3 regions of the Streptomyces sp. NPDC099050 genome follow, and region 2 is predicted to be linked to each of the others. Evidence: riboswitches for the same ligand, from Rfam matches in the RefSeq annotation. Region 2 holds a riboswitch; each other region holds the start of a gene.

Region 1 (5,613 bases), on a different contig from region 2:
CGGACCCGTCGGACCCGTCGCACCGTCAGCACCCGTCGGACCCGTCGGACCCGTGGCACCATCAGCACCGGTGGCGCCCGTTGCCCCGTCAGCGCCGGCCGGCCCCGTCGGACCCGTCGGGCCTGTGGCACCCGTCACACCATCAGCACCGGTGGCGCCCGTAGCTCCCGTCGCACCCGTCGCGCCGGTGGGACCCGTCGGCCCCGTCGGGCCTACGGGCGGGCACCCGTGGTCGTGCCCGTCGTGGTGGTCACGCCCCTCGTCGTCTCCCCACTGCTCGTCCCTGCCGTCGTCCCCGCCGCCGCCCCGGTACCTGTCCTCCGGCGGACCGCCGTGCGGCTCGCAGTCCTCGCCTCCGCCGCCGCCCGACGGAGTCGCGGCTCTCACCGCCGTGACCGTCGGCTGAACCATCGCGACGACGGGGGTGGCCATGCCCACGAGTACGAGGGACAGCGAGGCCAGGGCACCTCCCGCGATCCAGGCACGGTTGCGGGGGACAGGACCAAGCTGGAGCTTGGTCTGGTGCTCACGACTCATCTGCGGGGCTCCTTCGGAACGGAACGCGAGCCGGAACGGGTGCCGCCCCGGCTCCGAGTTAGAACGTCCTTGGGACTTACGGACGGAGCCGCCCGAATCTTGAGTCAGCCGGGATTTTTATCAGCAGAACGGCTTATCGGACGCCCCCGAACGGCTGCGCCACAGCCCACCGGGTGGTAGCGCCACCGGCGTGCCGCCGACCCATCGGCGGCCGCACTCCCTAACGTCGCCCGCGATCCGTCCGACGAGAGGGTGCTGCGGTGAGGCCGACCATCTGTCTGAACATGATCGTCAAGAACGAGGCGCCGACGATCCGGAAGTGCTTGGAGACGGTGCGCCCCCTGATCGACACCTGGGTGATCGTGGACACGGGCTCCACCGACGGCACCCAGGACGTCATCCGGGACTGCTTCGCCGACCTGCCCGGCACGCTCCACGAGCGGCCGTGGAAGGGTTTCGACGGCAGCCGCAGCGAGGCCGTCGAACTCGCGCGCTCCAGCGCGGACTACCTGCTGTTCATCGACGGCGACGACGAGATGCAGATCCAGCCCGGGTTCCGCATGCCGGACCTCACGCTCGACGCGTACCAGGTGGCGCTGCACGACGGTCCGATCGTCCACTGGCGGCCGGCCCTGGTCTCCACCCGACTGCCCTGGCGGTACGTGGGCGTGCTCCACGAGTACATCGAATGCGACACCGAGTACAGCCGCGACGTGATCGAGGGCTTCAACATCCTCTCCATCGGCGGTGGGGCCCGCCTCCGCGAAGAAGGGCAGCGGGCGAAGTACCTGCGCGATGCGGGAGTCCTCACCGAAGGCCTCGCGAAGGAACCCGACAACACCCGTTACGCGTTCTACCTGGCCCAGAGCTGGCGCGACGCGGGCGAGCCCGAGAAGGCCCTCGACGCCTACGACCGCCGGGTCGCCATGGGCGGCTGGGCCGAGGAGACCTACTGCGCCCGGCTCTACGCCGCACGGCTCGCGGTCGCCCTGGACAGGCCGTCGGCCGAGGTGCTGGACCGCTACCTCCGCGCGCACGAGAGCCGCCCCTCACGCGTCGAGGCGCTCGGGGACCTCGCCCGGCTCTGCCGCCTCGAAAGCCGCTGGCCCCTCGCCTACCTGTTCGCCCGGCAGGCCGTGAGGGTGCCGCGCCCGGACGACATCCTCTTCGTCGAGTTCGCGTGGCACGACTGGCGCGCACTCGACGAACTCGCGGTGGCCGCCTACTGGGCCGGCGAGTACCGGGAGTCCCTGGACTGCTGCGAACTGCTGCTCCAGGACGGCAGGCTGCCCGACGACCAGCAGGACCGGGTCCTCGCGAACCTCGAATTCGCGCGGCGCAAGCTGGGCGTGGGCTCCCGGACCTTCGCCTGACCGTCCGCCCGGACCGGTACCTGCCCGCCCCGGGCTGAAACGACGTAGGCGACGGCGGCCCGCGACTCCCCCCTCGGTGTCGCGGGCCGCCGTCGTGTGCCTGGGCGGGGGGTCAGTCCGCCAGCGGCAGGTACACGCGGTTGCCCGCGGCGGCGAACTCGGCGGACTTCTCCGCCATGCCCGCCTCGATCTCCTCGGCACCCAGGTCGCCACCGTGCTGGCGGCGGATGTCCTGGGAGATCTTCATCGAGCAGAACTTCGGACCGCACATGGAGCAGAAGTGCGCGGTCTTGGCCGGCTCGGCCGGGAGGGTCTCGTCGTGGAACTCACGGGCCGTGTCCGGGTCGAGGGCCAGGTTGAACTGGTCCTCCCAGCGGAACTCGAAGCGCGCGTCCGACAGGGCGTCGTCCCACTCCTGGGCACCCGGGTGGCCCTTGGCCAGGTCCGCCGCGTGGGCCGCGATCTTGTACGTGATGACACCGGTCTTCACGTCGTCGCGGTTCGGCAGGCCCAGGTGCTCCTTGGGGGTGACGTAGCAGAGCATCGCGGTGCCCCACCAGGCGATCATCGCGGCACCGATGCCCGAGGTGATGTGGTCGTACGCGGGCGCGACGTCGGTGGTCAGCGGGCCGAGCGTGTAGAACGGCGCCTCCTCACAGATCTCCTGCTGGAGGTCGATGTTCTCCTTGATCTTGTGCATCGGGACGTGCCCGGGGCCCTCGATCATCGTCTGCACGTTGTGGCGCTTGGCGATCGTGTTCAGCTCGCCCAGCGTCTTCAGCTCCGCGAACTGCGCGGCGTCGTTCGCGTCCGCGATCGAACCGGGGCGCAGGCCGTCACCCAGCGAGTACGTCACGTCGTACGCGGCGAGGATCTCGCAGAGCTCCTCGAAGTTCGTGTAGAGGAAGTTCTCCTTGTGGTGCGCCAGGCACCAGGCGGCCATGATCGAGCCACCGCGCGAGACGATGCCGGTCTTGCGGCGGGCGGTCAGCGGCACGTACGACAGCAGCACGCCGGCGTGGACCGTCATGTAGTCGACGCCCTGCTCGGCCTGCTCGATGATCGTGTCCTTGTAGATCTCCCAGGTCAGGTCCTCGGCGCGGCCGTCGACCTTCTCCAGCGCCTGGTACAGCGGCACGGTGCCGATCGGCACGGGGGAGTTGCGCAGCACCCATTCGCGGGTGGTGTGGATGTTGCGGCCGGTGGAGAGGTCCATGACCGTGTCGGCGCCCCACTTGGTCGCCCAGGTCATCTTGTCCACCTCCTCCTCGATCGAGGAGGTGACCGCGGAGTTGCCGATGTTGGCGTTGACCTTCACCAGGAACCGCTTGCCGATGATCATCGGCTCGATCTCGGGGTGGTTCACGTTGACCGGCATGACCGCGCGACCTGCGGCGATCTCCTCGCGGACGACCTCGGGGGAGACGTTCTCGCGGATCGCGACGTACTCCATCTCCGGGGTGATCTCGCCCCGGCGGGCGTACGCGAGCTGCGTGACCGCGGCGCCGCCACGGCCGCGGCGGGGCTGGCGCGGACGGCCAGGGAAGACCGCGTCGAGGTTCTTGAGGCCACCGCGCGGAGAGGTGTGCTTGATGCCGTCGTCCTCGGGGCGCACGGGGCGGCCCGCGTACTCCTCGGTGTCACCGCGACTGATGATCCAGTTCTCGCGCAGCGGCGGCAGGCCCCGGCGCACGTCGGTCTCGATCTGCGGGTCGGTGTACGGACCGGACGTGTCGTAGAGCGTCACGTCCTTGCCGTTGGTGAGGTGGACCTGACGAACCGGCACCCGGAGGTCGGGGCGGGAGCCCGCCACGTACCCCTTGTGCCAGCCGGGCTGGCGCTCGGTCTGGCCGTCGGCGTCCTGGCTGACGGCAGGCGTGCGTGCGTCCTGAATGGTCATGAGACCTAATCTCCCTACGCCGGCATTACCCGGTAACAGGTTCGGCGGTCGACGCAGCCTCCTCCCGTACGCATATTCGAATGCGAACGGTGATCAGCGCCCTCTCAGCCCGGTGCTCCGAGCTCCCGCGTTGTGCAAAGTAGCCCCCACGCTAGCGTCATGTGTGGCGTGCTGAACAGTGGGCCCCCTCATCTGTTGCGATGATCAGCCAGTGACGTCCTCGCCGCAGCCCCCCACTGACCCCACGGATCCCGCCGGTCACGCCGACCACACCGGCCACGCGGGCCACGCGCACGCCGACCCCGGCCACTCGCCCGACCGCGCTCCCGGACACTCCCACGGCCACACGCACAGCCACGGCCCGGCGGCCCCCGTCTCGAAGCACCTGCGCAAGGTGATCGCGGCCGTCCTTATCCCCTTCGCCGCCGCCGTCGTGATCGGCATGGTGGTGCTCTGGCCCGGTGGCGCGCCGGACCACGCGCGCACCGGAGTGGGCTTCGACCGGCAGACCCAGCAGGGAACGGTCGTCGCGCTCCAGCAGGTCGACTGCAAATCCGTGAACGCCGCCCAGGTGCCCGCCACCGGCGACACCTCCACCCCCGAGGGGCGCGAGGCCCTCGCCTCGCAGACCGGCGACTGCAAGAAGGCCACCATCAGGGTCGGCAGCGGCCCCGACAAGGGCCGCGAGTTCTTCGAGATCCTCCAGCCCGGCGCGCCACGACAGTTGACGGACGGCCAGGACGTGGTGGTCGCCTACGCCCCGGACGCGCCCCGGGATCTCCAGTACTCCGTGATCGACGTGAACCGCAAGCTGCCGATGGCCCTGCTCGCCGGCATCTTCGCCCTCGCGGTCGTCCTCGTCGGGCGGATGCGCGGGCTGTTCGCGCTCATCGCCCTCGTCGTCAGCTTCGCGGTGCTGACCCTGTTCATCCTCCCGGCGATCCTGCAGGGATCGAATCCGCTGGTCGTGGCCGTGGTCGGAGCCAGCGCGATCATGCTGATCGCCCTCTACATGTGCCACGGGTTGACGGCCCGCACCTCGGTCGCGGTCCTCGGCACCATCATCTCGCTGCTGCTGATCGGCCTGTTGGGTTCCCTGTTCATCGACTGGGCGTTCCTCAGCGGCAACACGGACGACAACACCGGGCTGATCCACGGGCTCTACCCGAACATCGACATGAGCGGTTTGCTGCTTGCGGGTGTCATCATCGGATCGCTCGGCGTACTCGACGACGTGACCGTCACTCAGACCTCGGCGGTCTGGGAACTCCACCAGGCAGACCCGTCGATGGGCCCGCGCGGGCTCTACCGGGCGGGCATCCGCATCGGACGCGACCACATCGCCTCGGTGGTGAACACCCTGGTACTGGCTTACGCGGGCGCGGCGTTGCCCCTGCTCCTACTGTTCTCGATCGCGAACAGCAGCATGGGTGCGGTGGCCAACAGCGAGCTGGTGGCGGAGGAGATCGTACGCACCCTCGTGGGCTCGATCGGACTGGTCGCCTCGGTACCCGTGACCACGGCGCTGGCCGCGCTGGTGGTGTCCGCCGACCGCGCGGAATCCCCGGCGGCCGCAGCAGCCTCGGGGCCGCTCCGCGGCGGCCGGGGCCGGCGACGCAAGCGCTGAATGGCGGACCGGCGGGCGCGGCTGGTCAGTTCGCGCACACGGCCGGTCGTGAGGAACGGCAGGGTGGAGCGCTCAGCGCGTCGGCACGCTGAGCCGTGGTGCGTATGGGTGAGTAGTGATGCAGGTGATACAGGTGGTGCAGGTGGTGCAGGCGGTTCGCTGATGCGGATCGTGCC
Region 2 (5,613 bases):
GGCTGGGGACGCCATGGGCGGGAACCGTGTAGCGATCTGATGCGCGCGTCCTTTGCCTGCGGCTTGTGGTCGTCTCACCGGCCCGGATTCTCGACATGGAAGGGCCCAGCTCGGGGCTGCTGTCCCTGCCGGAGCTGGGTTGCGCTTCGCTGATCGGGCAGTCCATGTCTCTCTGACCCGCCCGTTCTTTTGGGGTTTTCCGGCTGCCTTCGTTTTTCCGTGGCGGGTCGGTCTGTCAAGGGCGGCCGAAGGCCGTCGCGGAGCGACGCGAACGTAGTGAGCGCCCTTGACAGGGCGGCCCGACGCGGAAGGACGATGAGGCTGACGGGAAACCCCAAACCTCTCGACGCTTCCGGCTGGCCCGGATTCCGTCTTCTCCCCGGTCCCGCCGCGCTGGGCGGGCCGGTTCCGCCCCGGCACCGAGGGGGGGCGGGTGGGCAGCCACCGGGTCGGGGTGGTGCGCGAGGGGGCGAGGACCCCGCCCCCGCAGGGCCCCGTACCGCCTTCCCCTCAGAACGCCGGGCGTTCCGGGTCCAGGGCGGCTCGGCCTTCCCGCGGGGAGGAGGCTTCCGCGAAGCGGCGTTGGGGGATGCGGCCCGCGCGGTGGGCCAGGCGGCCCGCCGATACCGCGTCCCGCATGGCCGCGGCCATCAGGACGGGGAGCTGCGCCCGGGTCACCGCCGAGGCGAGCATGACCGCCGCGCAGCCCAGTTCCATGGCCAGGGCCACGTCCGAGGCCGTTCCGGCGCCCGCGTCCAGGATGACCGGGACCCCGGCCCGCTCGGTGATCAGCTCGAAGTTGTGCGGGTTGCGGATGCCCATGCCGGACCCGATCGGGGATCCGAGCGGCATGATCGCCGCGCAGCCCACGTCCTCCAGTTTGCGGGCGAGGACCGGGTCGTCGTTCGTGTAGGGGAGGACCGTGAAGCCCTCGTCGACCAGGGTCTCGGCGGCGTCGAGCAGTTCGATGCCGTCCGGCAGGAGGGTGCGCTCGTCCGCGACGACCTCCAGTTTGATCCAGTCCGTGCCGAGGGCCTCCCGGGCCAGCCGGGCCGTCAGTACGGCCTCGCCCGCCGTGAAGCAGCCCGCGGTGTTGGGGAGGACGGCGATGCCCAGGCGGTTCAGGACGGACAGGACCGAGCCCTGGACCGTCGGGTCGAGGCGCCGCATCGCGACCGTGGTGAGTTCGGTGCCGGACGCGACCAGCGCCCGTTCCAGGATGTCCAGGCTCGGGGCTCCGCCGGTGCCCATGATCAGGCGCGAGGAGAAGGTCCGGCCGCCCAGGGTGAACAGGTCGTCCGCCATGGTGCTCAGCCCCCCTGGACCGCGGTGAGGACCTCGACGCGGTCGCCGTCGGTCACGGAGGTGTAAGGCCACTGGCCGCGCGGCACCACGGTCTCGTTGAGGGCGGCCGCGACCCCCTTGGTGGCCTCGGTGAGGGTGGCGACCACGGCGGCGAGCATGGTCCCGTCCGCGATCTCGTGCGGCTCGCCGTTGACGGAAATGGTCATGCGAACGACTCCTGTCGCGTGAGGGTGGACGTGCCGGGGGAGGCGGCAGTGGAGGCGGCAGTGGAGGTGGCGGCGAAGCGGCGCGGGGTGAAGGGGCGGGCGATCTCCGGGAGTTCGCCGGTGGTCAGCAGGTCCGCCATCACGTCCCCGGTCAGCGGGGTCAGCAGGACGCCGTTGCGGTAGTGCCCGGTGGCCAGGTGCAGCCCCGGGAGTTCGGTCGGGCCGAGGAGGGGGGCGTTGTCCGGCGAACCGGGCCGCAGTCCGGCCCGGGTCTCCACCAGGGGGAGTTCGGTGATCCCGGGTACCAGTTCGTGGGCGTCGCGCAGGAGTTCGTAGACCCCGCCCGCGGTGACCGTGGTGTCCCAGCCGAGTTCCTCGCTGGTGGCGCCGAGGACGAGTTCGCCGTTCTCGCGGGGGACGAGGTACACGTGGCTGCCGCGCACCACGGCCCGTACGGTCCGCGACAGGAACGGCGCGTAGGACGGTGGCACCGCGAGGCGCAGCACCTGACCCTTCACCGGCCGTACGGGGGCCACGGCCTCGGGCGGTACGCCGTCCAGCCGGCCGCTGAGCGAGCCCGCGGCCAGCACCACCTGGTCGGCGCGCAGCTCCGTACCGTCCGCGTCGTCGAGGACCGCGCCGCAGGCCCGGTCGGCGGCGGTCAGCAGCCGGGCCGCTCCGGCGCGGTGCAGGGAGACGCCGGCCCGTTCGCAGGCGGCCAGCAGGGCGGCCGCGAGGCGGCGGGGATCGACCTGGTGGTCGCCGTCCACGCGCAGGCCGCCGCGCACGCCCGGAGCCAGCATCGGCTCCAGGCGGCGGCACTCGCGGCCGGTCAGCCACTCGGACTCCAGGCCGCAGCGGCGCTGGAGGGCGTGCAGCTCGCGCAGGTGCAGCCGGTCGTCGGCGTCGAGGGCGACGGCGAGGGTGCCGCAGGCGCGGTAGCCGATGTCCATCCCGCCGCTGGCTTCGGCGAGCTCGGCCGCGAAATGGGGGTAGCGGGCGGCGGAGGCGAGGTTGAGCCCGAGCAGGGTCTCCTCGCCGTAGTGCAGCTCGGTGACGGCGGCCAGCATGCCGGCCGCGACCTGGGCGGCGCCGCCGCCGGGGGCCGGATCGGCCAGTGCGGTGCGCAGCCCGCGCCGGGCCGCCCGCCAGGCGGTGACCAGACCGATGATGCCGCCCCCGATGACGAGGACGTCGTGGCCGGGACTCCGGCCGTTCCTGGATGAATGCATGGGCGTCCAGCCCCTCCCTTCGCCGGCATGACCCGGATCAGGTTCGTACGGTCGGAGGCCGGCCAGCCTCCCTCTCAGCCCGGTACGCCCGGACTCCCGCGATAGGTTCCGTGCCAGAGTAACGGTGAGGCCGACGGCCGGTAAGGCTGCCTCCCCGGAGGCGGTCCCCGCCCGAACCCCGCCCGGTCCCCGGGTAGGTTCCCGCCCGCTATTCCTGACGGATCGTCAGTTGATTAGGCTGGGCCGCGTGAGCGAGCAGACGCAACAGCAGACGCAGCAGGCGCAAGACACTCGGCGCGGCGTGGTGATCGTCGGTGCCGGGATGGCCGGGGTCCAGACCGCGGTCGCCCTCCGGGAACAGGGCTGGGCCGGCCCCGTCACCCTGCTGGGAGCCGAACCCCACCAGCCCTACGACCGGCCCCCGCTGTCCAAGGCGGTGCTCCTCGGCAAGGCGGAGGACTCGGCCTTCGACGTCGACTTCGAGGAGCTCGGCATCGAGCTCCGCCTGGGGGTCGAGGTCACCGGGCTGCGGGCCGCCGACCAGGAAGTGGACACCGGGGCCGGCCCGGTCCCGTACGAGGTCCTCGTGCTGGCGACCGGCGCCCTCCCGCTGACCCTGCCCGGCGCGGAGGGCGTCCCGGGGGTGCACTTGCTGCGCACCCTGGACGACGCGGCCCGGCTGCGGCCCGTACTGGCGGCCGGCGCGGCGGTGGTGGTGGTCGGGGCCGGGTGGATCGGGGCGGAGTTCGCCACCGCCGCCCGCGAGGCGGGCTGCGCGGTGACGGTGGTCGAGGCGGCCGACCGGGTCCTGGCGGGCGCGCTGCCCGCGGAGGTCGCCGAGCCGATGGGGCGCTGGTACGCCCAGGCGGGCGCCGAGCTGCTGACGGGCGCGCGGGTGGCCTCCGTGGAGCCGGGCCGGGTCCTGCTGGCCGACGGGCGGGCGCTGCCGGCCGGGGCGGTGGTGGTGGGCATCGGCGCCCGGCCGGCCACCGGATGGCTGGCGGGGTCCGGCGTGGAGCTCGGCCCGGACGGGGCGGTGGTCGCCGACGAGCGGCTGCGCACCTCGGTGCCCGGGGTGTACGCGGTGGGAGACTGCGCCTCGTTCCCGTCGGGGCGCTACGGGTCGCGGCTGCTGGTGCACCACTGGGACAACGCGCTCCAGGGGCCCCGGGTGGTCGCGGCGGACATCCTCGCCGGTGGCTCCGGGGAGCAGGTCTACGACCCGGTCCCGTACTTCTGGTCGGAGCAGTTCGGCCGCTTCGTGCAGTACGCGGGGCACCACGGCTCCGCGGACGCGATGGTGTGGCGCGGCGACCCGGCGGACGACACCTGGTCGGTGTGCTGGCTGCGGGAGGGCCGGCTGGCCGCGGTCCTCGCGGTGGGCCGCCCGCGCGACCTGGCGCAGGGCCGGCGCCTCATCGAGTCGGGCGCGCTGCTGAACCCGGCGAAGGTCGCGGACCCGGGGACCGCCCTGAAGTCGACGTCGACCTGACCCGCCGAGGCCGGGCCGGGCCCGCCCAGGCCGATTCCCGGCCCGCTCGGGCCGTCTCCGGCCCCGCTCGGCGGGGCTCCGGGTCCCCGGACGGGGTCGCTCGGGTACCGGCAGCCAGTCCGAGATGGCAGGCTTGTGCTCGTGACCGAGATTGACGCAAAGATCGATGCCCTTGTTCCCGCCTGGCTGTACCTCCCCGACATCGCGGAGATGCTCGACATCGAAGTGACCAAGGTTCGCCAGCTGGTCAAGGAAGGGCAGCTGCTCGCGGTGCGCCGCGGCGAGAACCGCTCCCTCCAGGTCCCCGCGGCCTTCATCGACGGGGACAAGATCGTCAAGGGGCTGGTCGGCCTGCTGACCGTGCTCCGCGACGACCGCTTCACCGACGCGGAGATCCTGGAGTGGCTCTTCACCGCCGACGAGACCCTGCCCGGCACCCCCGTGCAGGCACTGAGCGAGAATCGCGGCACGGAGGTGAAGCGCCGCGCTCAGGCGCTCGCCCTCTGACCTGAATCCGCCGTGCACGCGGTGTGCGGGCCCGTCCGGGTCCCGCACACCGCGTACGTACGTCCGGACGCCCGTACGACACATCACCCCGGGGGTACCCATGTCCGCCATCGCCGCCCAGCTGTCCGATGCCCGGCTCTACCTGTGCACGGACGCCCGCAAGCGGCAGGGCGACCTCCCCGAGTTCCTGGACGCCGTCCTCGCCGGCGGCGTGGACATCGTCCAGCTGCGCGACAAGGGCATGGAGGCGGGCGAGGAGCTGGAGCACCTCCGGGTCTTCGCCGAAGCGGCCCGCCGCCACGGCAAGCTGCTCGCCGTCAACGACCGGGCCGACGTCGCGCACGCCATCGGCTCGGACGTGCTGCACCTCGGGCAGGGCGACATCCCGGTGCCCGCCGCCCGCGCCATCCTGGGCCGGGAGGTCCTGATCGGCCGCTCCTGCCACTCCGAGGCGGAGGTCGACGCGGCCGCCGCCGAGCCCGGCGTGGACTACTTCTGCACCGGCCCCTGCTGGCCCACCCCCACCAAGCCCGGCCGGTTCGCCCCCGGCCTCGGCCTCGTCCGGCACGCGGCCTCCCTCGCCCAGGACCGGCCGTGGTTCGCCATCGGCGGGATCGACGCCGGGAATCTCGACGAGGTCCTGGACGCCGGCGCCTCCCGCGTCGTGGTCGTACGGGCCCTCACGGAGGCCTCCGACCCCGGCGCCGCCGCCGCCGACCTCGCCAAGCGGGTCCGCTCCCGGCTCGGCTAGCGCGCCCCGGGCGGCAGCGGACGGGACAAGGGGCGGCTCCGGCCGCCCACACCCGCACCCACACCCACACCCACACCCGCACCCGCACCACCCCGGCGTCTCATTTCCGCGTCCAATCCG
Region 3 (5,613 bases), on a different contig from region 2:
CGTCCCCGTCCCCGGCCCCCGCCGGGACGGTCACCTTCCCCCACGGAGTCGAGGCGACCCCACCCGACACCACCGCCGGCACCACGTTCTCGAAGCCCAGGAACCGCGCCACGAACTCCGACGCCGGCCGTTGCCACACCTCCAGCGGGGTCCCCGCCTGCGCGATCCGCCCGTCCCGCATGACGATCACCCGGTCGGCCAGCGCGAACGCCTCGCCCTGATCGTGCGTGACGGCCAGCACGGTCGTGCCCAGCCGCGCGAACAGCCCCCGCAACTCCACCACCAGCCGCTCCCGCAGCCCGCGGTCCAGCTGCCCGAGCGGCTCGTCCAGCATCAGCAGCCGCGGCGAAGGCGCCAGCGCCCGCGCCAGCGCGACCCGCTGCTGCTCACCGCCGGACAGCGAGGCCACCGCCCGGCCCTGCGCCCCGGGCAGCCCGACGAGCTCCAGGAGCTCGGTGACCCGGGCCTCGGAGGCCTGCTTCGAAGCGCCCCGCATCCGCAGCCCGAAGGCGACGTTCCCGCCCACGTCCCGGTGCGGGAACAGCTGGTGGTCCTGGAACATCAGGCCCACCCCCCGCCGGTGTACGGGCACCGCGGCCTGGTCGGCGCCGCCCAGCAGCACCCTCCCGCCGGCGACGGGCTGGAGCCCGGCCACCACTCGGAGCAGGGTGGACTTGCCGCTGCCGCTGGGCCCCAGCACGCACACGATCTCGTGTTCGGCGACCGCCAGGTCCACGGCGTCCACGACCGCGCGCTCACCGAAGCGGACCGACACCCCTTCCAGCTGAAGCAGGGTCATCAGAACTCTCCGGAGGTCTTGTCGGGTCGCAGTCGCTCCAGCGCCAGCAGGGACACCGCGCACACCAGCATCAGGATCGTGCTCAGGGCCATCGCCTGCCCGTAGTTCATCTCCCCGGCCCGCCCCAGCAGCCGGGCCACGGCGACCGGCAGCGTCGGACGGTCGGGCCGCGCGATGAAGACGGTCGCCCCGAACTCCCCGAGGGACACCGCGAAGGCGAAGCCGGCCGCGATCAGCAGGGCCCGCCGCACCATCGGCAGGTCCACCTCCCGCCAGGCCCGCAGCGGTGAGGCGCCGAGCACGGCGGCGGCCTCCCGCAGCCGCCCGTCCACCGCGCGGAGCACCGGCAGCATGGTCCGTACGACGAAGGGAACGCCCACCAGCGCCTGCGCCAGCGGCACCAGGATCCACGAGGTCCGCAGGTCCAGCGGCGGCTCGTCGAGGGTGATGAGGAAGCCGAAGCCGACGGTGACGGCCGACACCCCCAGCGGGAGCATCAGCAGCGCGTCGAAGCCCCGTACGAAACGGCCCGCGCGCCGGGTCAGCGCCGCGGCCGCGAGCCCTCCGACGACCAGCGCGATGGCGGTGGCGGCGAGGGCGTACTGCAGGGAGTTCCAGATGGCCTCCAGCGGCGGCACCAGGAACGTTCCGCCGCCGGCGCCCACCTCCTGGAGGGCCCGGTAGAAGCCGAAGCCGTAGCCGCCGGGGGCGTCCAGCGAGCGCTCGACCAGCACCGCCAGCGGCGCCACGATCAGCAGCGCCACCGTCAGCAGCACCCCGCCGAGCAGGGTGCGCTGGGCCCAGCCGCGCGGCCGGTGCGTGGTCCGCCCCGGGTCGACGAGCCGCAGCGCGGTCTCCCGCTTGCGCACGGTCCGGGCGTGCACGCCGAGGATCGCTCCGATGGCCGCGAACTGCACCATCGTCAGCACCGCGGCCGTCGGCAGGTCCAGGAGCTGCGCGGTCTGCCGGTAGACCTCCACCTCCAGGGTGGAGTACGCGGGCCCGCCGAGGATCTGCACGACGCCGAAGGAGGAGAACGTGAACAGGAACACCATCAGCGAGGCGGCGGCGACGGCCGGGCCCAGCGCGGGCAGCGTCACGCGCCGCCAGGCGGCGAACCGCCCGGCGCCGAGCACCCGGGCGGCCTCCTCCTGACGCGGATCCAGCTGGGCCCACAGTCCGCCGACCGTGCGGATGACCACGGCGTAGTTGAAGAAGACGTGCGCGAGCAGGATCGCCCAGACGGTCGTGTCGAGGCGGATCCCCCACACCTCGTCCAGCAGACCGTTCCGCCCCACGAGCGCGAGGAAGGCGGTGCCGACCACGACCGTCGGCAGGACGAACGGCACCGTCACGAGCGCCCGCAGCAGTTGTTTGCCGGGGAACTCGAAGCGCGCGAAGACGTACGCGCCGGGGAGCGCGATCAGGAGCGTGAGCGCCGTGGACGCGAGCGCCTGCCAGGTGGTGAACCAGAGCACGTCGCCGATGTCGGGCCGGGCCAGCACCTCGCCGATCCGGCCGAACTGCCAGCCCGCGTCGGTCTTGAGCCCGCGCCCGACGATCGCGGCCACGGGGTACGCGAAGAACAGCCCGAAGAAGACGAGCGGCACGGCCATCAGGCCGAGCCTGACGGCCGTGGCCCGCCCGCTCTCCTTCGGTACGGAACGGGGCCGTCCTACTTCACGACGAGCGTGGTCCACGCCTTGACCCACTGGTCGCGGTTCTTGGCGATGGCCTCCGGGGCGACCGTCTCGGGCTTCTCGATGACCACGCCGTGCTTGGTGAACAGCTCGGGCAGCACCGCGTCCTTGGTCACCGGGTTCACGAACATCTGGAGCGGCATGTCCTCCTGGAACTTCTTGGAGATCAGGAAGTCCAGGAGCGCCTTGCCACCCTCCTCGTTCTTCGCGCCCTTGAGCAGACCGGCGAACTCGGTCTGCCGGAAGCACGTGCCCGTCGAGACGCCCGTCGGGGCCTCGGCCGGCTGCGGCTCGCCGTAGAGGACCTCGACCGGCGGGCTGGAGGCGTAGGAGACGACCAGCGGGCGGTCGCCCTTGGCCTTCTTGCCGCCCGCCGAGCCGGAGAAGCGCTCGTTGTAGGCCTGCTCCCAGCCGTCGACGACCTCGACGCCGTTGGCCTTCAGCTTGCTCCAGTAGTCCTTCCAGCCCTCGTCGCCGTACTTGCCGACGGAGGCGAGCAGGAAGCCGAGGCCGGGCGAGGAGGTCGTGGCGTTCTCGGTGACCAGCAGGTTCTTGTACTCCGGCTTGATCAGGTCGTCCAGCGTCTGCGGCGGGGCGAGCTTCTTGTCGGCGAAGTAGGCCTTGTCGTAGTTCACGCAGATGTCGCCGGAGTCGACCGGGGTGACCCGGTGCTCCTTGTCGAGCACGAACTCGGGCTTCACGCCGGCCAGCCCCTTGGCCTCGTACGGCGTGAAGATGCCGTTGTCGAGGGCCCGGGACAGCAGCGTGTTGTCCACGCCGAAGAAGACGTCGCCGCGCGGGGAACCCTTGGTGAGGATCTCCTGGTTCAGTGCCGCGCCCGCGTCGCCGGACTTCAGGACCTTGACGGTGTAGCCGCTCTGCTGCTCGAACTCCTTGAGGACCGTGTCGGTCACGTTGAAGGAGTCGTGCGAGACGAGGGTGATCGTCTTGACGGTACTGGACTTGGACGCCGGGGCGTCGGACGCCCCGGCGGACTTGTCCTTGGCGTCGCCGCCGCAGGCGCTGAGCGTGGTGACGCCGAGCGCGGCCGCGAGCGCGACGCCCGCCATCTTCTTGGTGGTGCTCATTGGTGCATTCCTCCTGGGATGTCCAGGAGAAGACGCGGCCCTGCCCGGCGCTCTGTGGAGCGGACGCCGGGCAGGGCGCAACAGCTTGAGTGATGACCGAACTTCCTACCCCGAATGACCGGGGCGAGGTTCAGAGGGTCTGCGGTGACGGTTACCGCACTCTCAGCGCTGTGGCGCTCCCCTGTCGGAATATGAAATTGGTTGTTCGGCCACAGGGTACCCCGCGGCCGAATGCCCACCTCAATTGGCGGAAATCAGCGCTCCGAGGCGGCGAGCTGGCCGCACGCGCCGTCGATCTCCTGGCCACGGGTGTCGCGTACGGTCACCGGCACTCCGTGGCGGGCGATGGCCTCGACGAAGGCCTTCTCGTCCTCGGGCCGCGAGGCGGTCCACTTCGAGCCCGGCGTCGGGTTCAGCGGGATCAGGTTGACGTGCACGCGCTTGCCCTTGAGCAGCCTGCCGAGCAGGTCACCGCGCCAGGCCTGGTCGTTGATGTCGCGGATCAGGGCGTACTCGATGGAGATCCGGCGGCCGGACTTCTCCGCGTACTCCCAGGCCGCGCCGAGCACCTCGCGGACGTTCCAGCGGGTGTTCACGGGGACCAGGGTGTCGCGCAGCTCGTCGTCCGGGGCGTGCAGGGAGACGGCGAGGCGGCACTTGAAGCCCTCGTCGGAGAAGCGCAGCATCGCCGGGACCAGGCCCACGGTGGAGACCGTGATGCCGCGCTGCGACAGGCCCAGGCCGTCGGGCTCCGGGTCGGTCAGGCGGCGGATGGCGCCGACGACGCGGTTGTAGTTGGCGAGCGGCTCGCCCATGCCCATGAAGACGATGTTCGACAGCCGGGCGGGCCCGCCGGGGACCTCGCCGTCGCGCAGGGCGCGCATGCCGTCGACGATCTGGTGGACGATCTCGGCCGTCGACAGGTTGCGGTCCAGACCGGCCTGGCCGGTGGCGCAGAACGGGCAGTTCATGCCGCAGCCGGCCTGCGAGGAGATGCACATGGTGACCCGGTCCGGGTAACGCATCAGCACCGACTCGACGAGCGTGCCGTCGTGCAGCTTCCACAGGGTCTTGCGGGTGGTGTCGTCGTCGCACGAGATGTGCCGCAGGACGTTCATCAGGTCCGGCAGCAGCTCCTGCTGGAGCTTCTCGCGGGACGCGGCGGGGATGTCGGTCCACTCGGCCGGGTCGTGCGCGTACCGGGCGAAGTAGTGCTGGGAGAGCTGCTTGGCCCGGAACGGCTTCTCACCGATCGCGGCGACGGCCTCCCGGCGCTCCTCGGGCGTGAGGTCGGCGAGGTGCCGGGGCGGCTTCTTCGCTCCACGAGGGGCGACGAAAGTGAGCTCTCCCGGGACAGGGCGGGCCATGGCAGGTACTCCTTGTAAGACGAAAGGCGCGCCGCAGAAGCAGCGCGCCTTTCAAGAGTAACCGCCCCGCCTGTACGGGCGCCTTTTCGCAGGTCAGCCGGTGCCGACGAACAGCGCCAGCAGCAGCCAGACCACCGGGGCCGTCGGGAGCAGGGAGTCCAGCCGGTCCATGATGCCGCCGTGGCCCGGCAGCAGCGTGCCCATGTCCTTGATCCCGAGATCCCGCTTGATCATGGATTCCCCGAGGTCACCGAGCGTGGCGCTGACGGCGACGGCGAAGCCGAGCACCAGGCCCTGCCACCAGACGCCCCCGTCGATCAGGAACTCCATGCACAGCGCGCCGGCGCCCATCGCGAAGGCCACCGCGCCGAAGAGCCCCTCGCGGGTCTTTCCCGGGCTGATGCGCGGGGCGAGCTTGGTCTTGCCGAAGCGCCACCCCACCGCGTAGGCCCCGGTGTCGCTGACCACGGTCAGGAGCAGGAAGGTGATCACCCGCTGCGGCCCGTCGTCGGCCCTGAGTAGCATCGCGACGAAGGTGGCCAGGAAAGGCACGTAGAACGCCGCGAAGGCGCCCGCCGTGACGTCCCGGAGGTAGTCCTCGGGCGGCTCGGTCATCCGCCAGACGAGCACCGCCAGCACCGTCAGCGCCATGGCCACCC

What was found. Region 2 has a riboswitch for thiamine pyrophosphate ahead of thiO (glycine oxidase ThiO). Riboswitches for the same ligand answer to the same signal wherever they lie in the genome.
Region 1: linked by a shared signal. The riboswitch ahead of thiC (phosphomethylpyrimidine synthase ThiC) and the one ahead of thiO (glycine oxidase ThiO) in region 2 are both predicted to bind thiamine pyrophosphate.
Region 3: linked by a shared signal. The riboswitch ahead of ACIQV3_RS13955 (thiamine ABC transporter substrate binding subunit) and the one ahead of thiO (glycine oxidase ThiO) in region 2 are both predicted to bind thiamine pyrophosphate.

Annotation. Positions count from the first base shown of each region.
Region 1 covers NZ_JBIWAE010000005.1:169,228-174,840, reverse strand. Annotated here, with positions in the region: gene ACIQV3_RS10980 (glycosyltransferase) at 798-1,910, shown strand; gene thiC (phosphomethylpyrimidine synthase ThiC) at 2,023-3,810, opposite strand; TPP riboswitch at 3,805-3,949, opposite strand; gene ACIQV3_RS10970 (YibE/F family protein) at 4,022-5,437, shown strand.
Region 2 covers NZ_JBIWAE010000002.1:234,166-239,778, forward strand. Annotated here, with positions in the region: gene ACIQV3_RS04065 (thiazole synthase) at 511-1,305, opposite strand; gene thiS (sulfur carrier protein ThiS) at 1,311-1,511, opposite strand; gene thiO (glycine oxidase ThiO) at 1,508-2,743, opposite strand; TPP riboswitch at 2,741-2,853, opposite strand; gene ACIQV3_RS04080 (NAD(P)/FAD-dependent oxidoreductase) at 2,991-4,235, shown strand; gene ACIQV3_RS04085 (Rv2175c family DNA-binding protein) at 4,377-4,742, shown strand; gene thiE (thiamine phosphate synthase) at 4,843-5,493, shown strand.
Region 3 covers NZ_JBIWAE010000007.1:27,806-33,418, forward strand. Annotated here, with positions in the region: gene ACIQV3_RS13945 (ABC transporter ATP-binding protein) at 1-799, opposite strand, end outside; gene ACIQV3_RS13950 (ABC transporter permease) at 799-2,415, opposite strand; gene ACIQV3_RS13955 (thiamine ABC transporter substrate binding subunit) at 2,475-3,587, opposite strand; TPP riboswitch at 3,672-3,780, opposite strand; gene rlmN (23S rRNA (adenine(2503)-C(2))-methyltransferase RlmN) at 3,842-4,954, opposite strand; gene ACIQV3_RS13965 (phosphatidate cytidylyltransferase) at 5,048-5,613, opposite strand, start outside.